Linked DNA regions of Thiosocius teredinicola. The protein of the gene in region 1 interacts with the protein of each later gene in a pairwise test. Links are inferred from orthologs where the notes say so. Each region holds a gene or a part of one and is shown on either strand. Other genes may lie near its edges. The genes, in order: acpP, ybgC and bioH.

Region 1 (3,137 bases):
AAGGTGCACAAGGCGAGGTTGCCGAGGCGGTCAATTTCAATTCGCCCGGACAGGTCGTGGTTGCCGGCAATGCGGGTGCGATTTCGCGGGTTGCCGAGCTTGCCAAGGCAGCTGGCGCCAAGCGGGCGTTGCTGCTCGATGTCAGCGTGCCATCGCATTGCGCCTTGATGAAACCGGCGGCTGAGCGTCTGGCCGAAGCGATGCAGTCGTTGTCGTTCAACGCACCGCAGATACCGGTGTTGCACAACGTCAATGTTCAGGCGGCCGACGATCCGGCATCGATTCAGCGTCTGCTGGTCGAACAACTGTTCAGCCCGGTGCGCTGGGTCGAAACCGTGCAGGCGATCGCCGCGCGCGGTGCCGATGTCGTGATCGAAGCCGGCCCCGGCAAGGTGCTCGCGGGTTTGATCAAGCGCATCGACAAATCGCTGACCGCGCTGCCGGTACTCGACCCGACAACTCTGGAAACCGCTGTGGAGGCTATTAATGCTTGAAGGTAAAGTCGCGCTGGTCACCGGTGCAAGCCGCGGTATCGGCAAGGCGATTGCTGACGCCCTGGGTGCACAAGGCGCCACCGTTGTCGGTACGGCGACGAGCGATGCGGGTGCAGAGGCCATCAGCAAGCGCTTTGCCGACGCCGGCATCAATGGCGAAGGCATGTGCCTGAACGTCGGCGACGATGCATCGGTCGAGGCAGTCATCAAAGCCATCGGCGACAAATACGGTGCCGTCACGATCCTGGTCAACAATGCCGGCATTACCCGCGACAACCTGTTGATGCGCATGAAGACCGATGAGTGGGACGGCGTTATCAATACCAACCTGACGTCGATATACCGGGTTTGTAAGGCCTGCCTGCGCGCGATGATGAAGGCCAAGACAGGCCGGATCATCAACATCGCTTCGGTCGTCGGTGCCAGCGGCAATGCCGGGCAGACCAACTATGCGGCCGCGAAGGCCGGCATGTTCGGCTTCACCAAATCGCTTGCACAAGAAGTGGGCTCACGCGGTATCACGGTCAACGCTGTTGCCCCAGGCTTCATCGATACCGATATGACGCGTGAACTGCCCGAGGCGCAGCGCGACGCGCTGCTCGGCGCGATTCCGTTGAGCCGCCTGGGCAAACCTGAGGAAATCGCGTCAGTGGTGGCGTTTCTCGCCTCGGACGCTGCCGGCTACGTGACGGGTGAGACGATTCACGTCAATGGCGGCATGTACATGGCGTAAGTGGCCGAATTGGCAAAAGAAATTTGCCTGTTTCATGGTTTGCTGAAATTGACCGTTTCGGCTTTGAAGCAGGGAACAAACTGAATACAATACGGCGTCACCGCGTGGCGCCTTGATCACGTATCTCTGGAGGAATTGACAGAATGAGCACTATTGAAGAACGCGTAAAGAAGATCGTCGTTGAGCAGCTGGGCGTCAAAGAAGAAGAAGTAGTACCGGCTGCCTCTTTCGTCGATGATCTCGGCGCCGACTCGCTCGATACCGTTGAACTCGTGATGGCTTTGGAAGAGGAATTCGAAACCGAAATTCCCGACGAAGAAGCCGAAAAGATCACGACTGTTCAGCAGGCTATCGACTACGTGACCGCTCACAGCTGATTTTGTTTTATATCGCTCGAATACCGGCCGTCGGTTCCGTGCTGCGGAGCCACGGCCGTTTGATTTAATAAGTAGCTGCCGATAGGGGTTCTCCCAGATGTCAGATAGAAGGGTTGTGGTAACAGGTCTTGGCCTGGTCGCGCCAGTGGGACTGGATGTTGCCAGCGGTTGGGAAAGCGTTCTCGCCGGTAAAAGCGGTATTCAACCAATCACGCACTTCGACATCGAACCGTTCAGCGTACGTTTCGGCGGACCGATATACGGCTTTGATGTCGAGCAGTACATCCCGAAAAAAGAGGCGAAGAAGATGGACGCCTTCATTCATTACGGGATTGCTGCCGGTGTTCAAGCGATTAAAGACAGCGGAATCGAGATTAGCGACGACAATGCGAAGCGCATCGGCGTCGCTATCGGTTCGGGCATCGGTGGCGTGACCGGCATCGAAACCGGCTACGGCGCCTACCTCAAGGGTGGACCGCGCAAGATCTCGCCGTTCTTCGTGCCGTCGAACATCATCAACATGGTCGCCGGCAACCTGTCGATCATGTATGGCCTGAAAGGCCCGAACTACTCGATCGTGTCTGCCTGTAGCACGGGCGCGCACAACATCGGCGATGCCATGCGTATGATCCAGTACGGCACGGTCGACATGATGGTGGCCGGTGGCGCCGAGATGGCGACTTCACCGACCGGGTTGGGTGGCTTCGCCGCGGCGCGTGCGCTGTCGACACGCAACGACGATCCACAGGCGGCAAGTCGCCCGTGGGACAAGGATCGTGACGGCTTCGTGTTGAGTGACGGCGCCGGTGTGCTGATGCTCGAGGAACTAGAACATGCCAAGGCCCGCGGCGCACGCATCTATGCCGAGTTGGCCGGATCGGCAATGAACTCTGATGCCTTCCACATGACCTCACCGTCGCCGGGTGGCGAAGGTGCAGCTGATTGCATGCGGCTGGCGCTTGAAGATGCCGGTTTGAACATGGACCAGGTCGACTACATCAACGCCCACGGCACCTCGACCCCGGCCGGCGACGTCGCCGAAACCATGGCGGTCAAACTGGCGTTCGGTGATCATGCCAAGACGCTGGCCGTCAGCTCGACCAAGTCGATGACCGGTCATATGCTGGGTGCTGCTGGTGGTGCAGAGGCGCTGTTCACGGTGCTCGCACTGCGTGATCAGGTGATGCCGCCGACGATCAACCTCGACAATCCCGATGAACAGTGTGATCTGGACTACGTGCCGCATACGGCACGCGAAGCGAAGATCGATGTCGCGATCTCGAACTCGTTCGGTTTCGGCGGTACCAATGGCACTCTGGTGTTCCGCAAGTTCAGCGACTGACCGTACATCCCGGTGCTGACGGGATCGGTGTTCGATGGTTGATGCGGTTCTTGTAGACGGTCAACCGCTTGATGCCGAGTGGCTCAGCGAACGTGCCTTTCAGTTTGGCGATGGTCTGTTCGAGACCATCGCTGTCGTCGACGGTAGTCCCTGCCTGTGGGACGCACATATGCAGCGTTTGCTGCTCGGTT
Region 2 (2,854 bases), 1.5 Mb from region 1 along the record:
ACGCCCCAAGACACTGGCCGAATACGTCGGTCAGCCTGCGGTGCGCGAGCAGATGGAGATCTTCATCCCGGCGGCGCGAGATCGTGGCGAGGCGCTCGATCACGTACTGATCTTCGGCCCGCCAGGGCTCGGCAAGACCACGCTGTCGCACATCATCGCCAACGAGATGGGCGTGAATCTGCGCCAGACCTCCGGCCCGGTGCTCGAGCGCCCCGGCGATCTGGCCGCCCTGTTGACCAACCTCGAACCGCACGATGTGCTGTTCGTCGACGAGATCCATCGCCTGAGCCCGGTTGTCGAAGAGGTGCTGTACCCGGCGATGGAGGACTACCAACTGGATATCGTGATCGGCGAGGGCCCTGCGGCGCGCTCGATCAAGGTCGATCTGCCGCCGTTCACCCTGGTGGGTGCGACCACACGCGCCGGCCTGCTGACGTCGCCGCTACGCGACCGCTTCGGCATCGTGCAGCGCCTCGAGTTCTACTCGGATGCCGAACTCGGCCGCATCGTCGGTCGCTCGGCCGGCATTCTCGGCGTCGATATCACGCCCGAAGGCGCCGCCGAGATCGCGCGCCGTTCACGCGGCACACCGCGTATCGCGAACCGTCTGCTGAGGCGTGTGCGTGACTATGCACAGGTGAAATCGCGCGGCCAGGTCACCGCCGAGGTGGCCGACGCGGCACTCAAGATGCTCAAAGTCGATGCCAACGGCTTCGATCAGATGGACCGCCGCCTGCTCAAGGCGGTGATCGAGAAGTTCGACGGCGGACCGGTTGGCCTCGACAACCTCGCGGCGGCGATCGGTGAAGAGCGCGGCACGATCGAAGACGTGCTCGAACCTTACCTGATACAGCAGGGCTTTTTGATGCGTACACCGCGCGGGCGCATGGCGACGCGCGCGTCGTTCATCCACTTCGGTCTGCAGCCGCCGAAAGCCAGCGATGCGCCGGATCTGTTCGCTGACCTGGCCGACGACTGAATTTCGCACACTGAACTTATTCATTGTGCTTCAGCCTAATAGCGGCAATCGGATAGAATCCGCGCGAACTTTCGCAGGTCGCCGGTGCGATGGATAGCGGTGAATGGCATGTCGAGGCACGCGGTGCCGATCATGCGAACTGCGGTTAACAGCAGGGCAGTGCATTGAGCGTGTTTAAATGGCCCGTTCGGGTCTACTACGAAGATACCGATGCCGGTGGCGTGGTGTATTACGCCAATTACCTGCGATTCCTCGAGCGCGCGCGTACAGAATGGCTGCGCGATCAAGGGTTTGAGCAAAATGCCCTGATCCGTGACTCCGGGATCGTGTTCGCGGTTCGTCATGTCGAAATCGATTATCTTCTGCCGGCGCGTTTTGACGACGAATTGGTCGTCGAAGCCCGAATCGATTCGGTCAGCAAAGTCAGTATGACCTTCGCTCAGCGCATCGTGCGCGAGCCCGACACCGTGTTGAGCGAGGCCTCGGTGAAGGTCGTGTGCCTGGACAAAGAACGATTCCGCCCGGTGCCGATACCGGAACCTATCCGCGAGAAAATTAAGAATGCACAGTAGTGATCTTTCGTTCGTCAGCCTGATACTCAACGCCAGCTTCGTCGTCCAGCTGGTGATGGCGTTGCTGGTGCTGGCGTCCATCCTGTCGTGGACGATCATCTTCGATCGCTCGCGCAACGTGAAAAAGGCGCAACGCGAAGTCGAGGACTTCGAAAACCGCTTCTGGTCGGGCGGCGATCTTGGCGATCTGTATCGCTCGGTCGATCGCGACCGCGATTCATTACGTGGCGCCAGTGCGATCTTTCATGCCGGTTTTCGCGAATTCGCGCGGCTGCGTGAAAACCAGAGCGTCGAGCCCATGGCGATGGTCGAAGGCGCGCGCCGTGCGATGCGCGTGGCGCTCAGTCGCGAGATGGATACCCTGGAAACGCATCTGTCGTTTCTTGCCACGGTCGGCTCGACCAGCCCCTACGTCGGTTTGTTTGGTACCGTCTGGGGCATCATGAACGCGTTCCACGCGCTTGGTAACGTCAAACAGGCCACGTTGAACCTGGTTGCGCCCGGTATCGCCGAGGCGCTGATAGCGACCGCGATGGGCCTATTTGCCGCAATCCCTGCGGTCGTCGCTTACAACCGCTTTGCCAACAACGTGCAGCGCCTGGAGAATCGCTACGACGATTTCGTCGAGGAGTTCTCCAACATCTTGCAACGCCAGGCACATACCAATACGCGGCGTCGCTAAGCCATGGCCCACCGACAGAAAACCCGACGCCCAATGGCCGAGATCAACGTCGTTCCGTATATCGACGTGATGTTGGTGCTGCTCGTGATCTTCATGATCACCGCGCCGCTGCTGACCCAGGGCGTGAAGGTGGATCTCGTCGAGGCCGACGCCAAGCCGATCGAAGACGATGCCAAACGTCCGCTGTTGGTCACCGTGGATGTCAACGGTGTGTTCCATCTTACCTATGATGATGACCGCACCCAGGAACTCGATGAAGACGAGTTGCTGACCAAGAGTGCGTCGATCATCAAGAACAACCCGGGTATTCCGGTGCTGGTCAAAGGCGACCGCAACGTCAAATACGATCGTGTCGTACAGGCGATGGTGGTGCTGCAGAGCGCCGGTGCGCCGAGCGTCGGTCTGATCACGCAGCCGCCGGAAGCGGAACTCGAGGGGCGCTAGGGGGCGACGTGTTGTTTACCGTCCTTAAACGTAATCCTTTGGCGCTGGCGCTGGCCGTGCTGCTGCACGTGGCCTTGGCGGTGTTCCTGATTCTCGAGGTCAACTGGCGCGACGAGGTCAAGCCGATCGGTGCCGATGTCGAGGTGGTGCAGGCCACGCTGGTAGGCGATCCGCCAC
Region 3 (3,156 bases), 1.9 Mb from region 1 along the record:
TGCGCTGGAACAACGTCGACGCGAGGGCCTGTACCGGCAACGCCGGGTGACCGACGGTGCACAGGGGCCGGAACTGGTCGTCGACGGCCGGCGCATGCTCAGCTTCTGTTCCAACGACTATCTTGGTCTGGCTGCCGACCCGCGTCTGGGCGAGGCAGTGAATCGCGGTGTGGCGCGCTACGGCGTCGGCAGCGGCGCGGCGCACCTGATCAGCGGCCATAGCGCTGCGCATCATGCCCTCGAAGAAGAACTTGCCGAGTTCACCGGACGCGAACGTGCGCTGTTGTTCTCGACCGGCTACATGGCCAATCTCGGGGTGCTCAGCGCGCTGCTGGGTCGTAGCGACACCGTTTTGGAAGATCGCCTCAACCACGCCTCGCTGATCGATGGCGGCATCCTGTCACGCGCACGCTTCAAGCGTTATGCGCATGCCGACACCGACGCACTGGCGGGTTTGCTGCGCGAGGGTGAAGCACGTTGCCTGGTGGCGACCGACGGCGTGTTCAGCATGGACGGCGACATTGCGCCGCTGGCTGGTCTGGCAGAGCAGTGCTCGGCCCACAACGCCTGGCTGATGGTCGACGATGCGCACGGTATCGGGGTTGTCGGCCCGCAAGGCAGAGGCAGTATTGTGGCTGCGGAACTCGGTGAATCGGATGTGCCGATCCTGATGGGCACGCTGGGCAAGGCGCTGGGCACGGCCGGTGCATTCGTCGCCGGGCCTGAGGTGCTGATCGAAACGCTGATCCAGCAGGCGCGACCCTATATCTACACCACCGCCATGCCGGCAGCGATCGCCGAGGCAACGCGTGCCAGCCTGCGCATCGTGCTCGACGAGGAATGGCGGCGTGAGCGTCTGCAGGGTCTGATCGTCCGTTTCCGTCGCGGCGCTGCGCGTATCGGGCTCGAGTTGATGGATTCGGAAACACCGATCCAGCCGATTCTGCTCGGTTCTGCGCAGCGCGCGCTGCAATGGAGCGATCGGCTTTACCGCGAAGGTATCCTGGTAACGGCGATTCGCCCGCCGACCGTGCCCGATGGTGCCGCGCGCCTGCGCGTGACCCTGTCGGCGTCGCACACGGTATCGCAGGTCGAGACCTTGCTGAGCGTACTCGAAGAGACGGCGGCTGAGCTGGCATGAGCCTGTATTGCCAGAAGACAGGGCAGGGCGCGCCGCTGGTGTTGCTGCATGGTTGGGGGATGAACGCGGCCGTGTGGGAGCCGATCCTGCCGACACTCGCTGAGCACTTCGAGGTCAACGTGATCGAGTTGCCGGGACACGGCGCCAGCCCGCCGGCGCCCGCTGCCGAGCTACGCGATTGGGCGCAGCTGTGCCTGGATGCCGCGCCCCGGCGTGCCCAGTGGATCGGTTGGTCGTTGGGTGGCCAGGTGGCGTTGCAGGCGGCGCTGATGGCCCCGGCAAGGGTGGGTCGGCTTTCGCTGGTGGGCACAACGCCGCGCTTCGTGCAAAGCGTCGATTGGCCGTGTGCGATGCCGACATCGACCTTCGAGCAGTTTGCCAGGGCGCTGGATGACGACGCCAACGCAACCCTGATGCGTTTTTTGAGTTTGCAGGTGAAAGGTGCGGAGCATGCACGTGAGACGTTGAAGCAGCTGCGCGATGAGGTCGCGCAGCGACCGCCGGCGAGCGCCGAAGGGCTGAGCCAGGGTTTGGAGCTGCTGTTGCGCACTGACCTGCGTGGCGAACTGGCGGAGCTCGCGTGTCCCACCCATTGGTGGTTCGGTGCGCGTGACACGCTGGTGCCTTCGACGATTACGGAATGCCTGGGTGACTGGTTACCGGCGAGCCGGATCGATGTGATCGACGGCGCCGGCCACGCACCGTTTCTATCGCATCCGCAGGAGAGTTTGGATTTGTTGTTGGATTTTCTACCGGTGAGTTGATCGATGGGCGACGTTGAAGAGCAACCACTGGACAAGCGCAAAGCACGCCTGAGTTTCGGGCGGGCCGCGCAGCACTACGATGAGGCGGCCGTGCTGCAGCATGAGATCGGCAGACGCATGCTCGAGCGGCTCGATTTCGTCCGCCATCAACCCGGCGTGATACTCGATATCGGCTGCGGCACCGGGGTGGCCACCGAGGCGCTGATGAAGCGTTATCCAAAGGCCCAGGTGTTTGCGCTCGATTTCGCGATGCCGATGCTGGCGCGCACCCGCAAGCGTGGACGCTGGCTGCGCCGGCCGCGTTGCCTGTGTGCCGATCTCGATCACCTGCCGCTGGCGGATCAGAGCGTCGACCTGGTATTCGCCAACGCGGCACTGCAGTGGAGCACCCGGCCGGCACAGGCGTTTGCCGATATCAGCCGGGTACTGAAACCGGGAGGGCTGCTGATGTTCAGCAGTTTCGGTCCGGATACGCTCAAGGAACTGCGCGCGGCCTGGTCGGAAGTCGACGGTCGGCCTCATGTGCATAACTTCATCGATATGCACGACTATGGCGATACGCTGATGGCAGCGGGCCTGGCCGACCCGGTCATGGATGTGGAACGTATGACGCTGACCTACACTGATGCCATGCGTTTGATGCGCGAAGTCAAAATCATCGGTGCCGGCAACGCGGACGTGAGTCGTTCGCGCGGCCTGCTCAGCCGGCAACGCCTGGTTGAGGTATGTGCCGCCTATGAACAGTTCCGCGATGCCGACGGCAGACTGCCGTTGACCTACGAGGTGGTTCACGGTCATGCGTGGGGCGCGGTACAGCGCAAGGTGGATGGCGAAACGCGTGTTTCGGTCGATGTGCTGAGAGCCGGCCGGTGAAACAGGGTGTCTTCATCACAGGAACCGATACCGACTGCGGAAAGACCGTCGTCTCGGTGGCATTGATCCGGGCCTTGCGCAAACAAGGCATCACCGCTGCGGGCTTCAAGCCGGTTGCCGCGGGAGCCCGTTGGCACGACGGAGAATTGCGTAATGACGATTCCATGGCGCTGATCGAGGCCTGCGGGTTCGACCTGCCGTATCAACAGGTGAACCCCTATTGCTTCGAGCAGCCGATCGCACCGCACCTGGCGGCACGCGAAACCGATCAGCCGATCAACATGGAAACCATCCGCCGTGCATTCACCGCGGTCAATGCAGCGGCCGACATCGTGGTGGTCGAGGGGGCGGGCGGTTGGCGTGTGCCCTTGGGCGCGA

What was found.
Region 2: the proteins of acpP (region 1) and ybgC interact in binary tests that used the Escherichia coli proteins (3 or more experiments, as listed by UniProt). The link is inferred for Thiosocius teredinicola from one-to-one orthologs.
Region 3: the proteins of acpP (region 1) and bioH interact in binary tests that used the Escherichia coli proteins (3 or more experiments, as listed by UniProt). The link is inferred for Thiosocius teredinicola from one-to-one orthologs.

Annotation. Positions count from the first base shown.
Region 1 is NZ_CP019936.1:2,201,779-2,204,915, forward strand. What follows is about bases 7-2,987. They hold acpP (acyl carrier protein), read left to right. Parts: upstream 7-1,370; coding sequence 1,371-1,604; downstream 1,605-2,987. Other genes in these bases: fabD (ACP S-malonyltransferase), read left to right, coding at 7-494; fabG (3-oxoacyl-ACP reductase FabG), read left to right, coding at 487-1,227; fabF (beta-ketoacyl-ACP synthase II), read left to right, coding at 1,702-2,946; pabC (aminodeoxychorismate lyase), read left to right, coding at 2,981-2,987. Also shown: more of fabD, read left to right, coding at 1-6; more of pabC, read left to right, coding at 2,988-3,137. UniProt on the Escherichia coli protein: Carrier of the growing fatty acid chain in fatty acid biosynthesis.
Region 2 is NZ_CP019936.1:3,710,364-3,713,217, reverse strand. Bases 153-2,850 are described here. They hold ybgC (tol-pal system-associated acyl-CoA thioesterase), read left to right. Parts: upstream 153-1,149; coding sequence 1,150-1,551; downstream 1,552-2,850. Other genes in these bases: tolA (cell envelope integrity protein TolA), read left to right, coding at 2,686-2,850; tolR (protein TolR), read left to right, coding at 2,267-2,677; tolQ (protein TolQ), read left to right, coding at 1,541-2,233; ruvB (Holliday junction branch migration DNA helicase RuvB), read left to right, coding at 153-979. Outside these bases: more of ruvB, read left to right, coding at 1-152; more of tolA, read left to right, coding at 2,851-2,854.
Region 3 is NZ_CP019936.1:4,068,451-4,071,606, reverse strand. Bases 22-3,021 are described here. They hold bioH (pimeloyl-ACP methyl ester esterase BioH), read left to right. Parts: upstream 22-1,137; coding sequence 1,138-1,905; downstream 1,906-3,021. Other genes in these bases: bioD (dethiobiotin synthase), read left to right, coding at 2,775-3,021; bioC (malonyl-ACP O-methyltransferase BioC), read left to right, coding at 1,909-2,778; bioF (8-amino-7-oxononanoate synthase), read left to right, coding at 22-1,141. In the rest of the region: more of bioF, read left to right, coding at 1-21; more of bioD, read left to right, coding at 3,022-3,156. UniProt on the Escherichia coli protein: The physiological role of BioH is to remove the methyl group introduced by BioC when the pimeloyl moiety is complete. It allows to synthesize pimeloyl-ACP via the fatty acid synthetic pathway through the hydrolysis of the ester bonds of pimeloyl-ACP esters.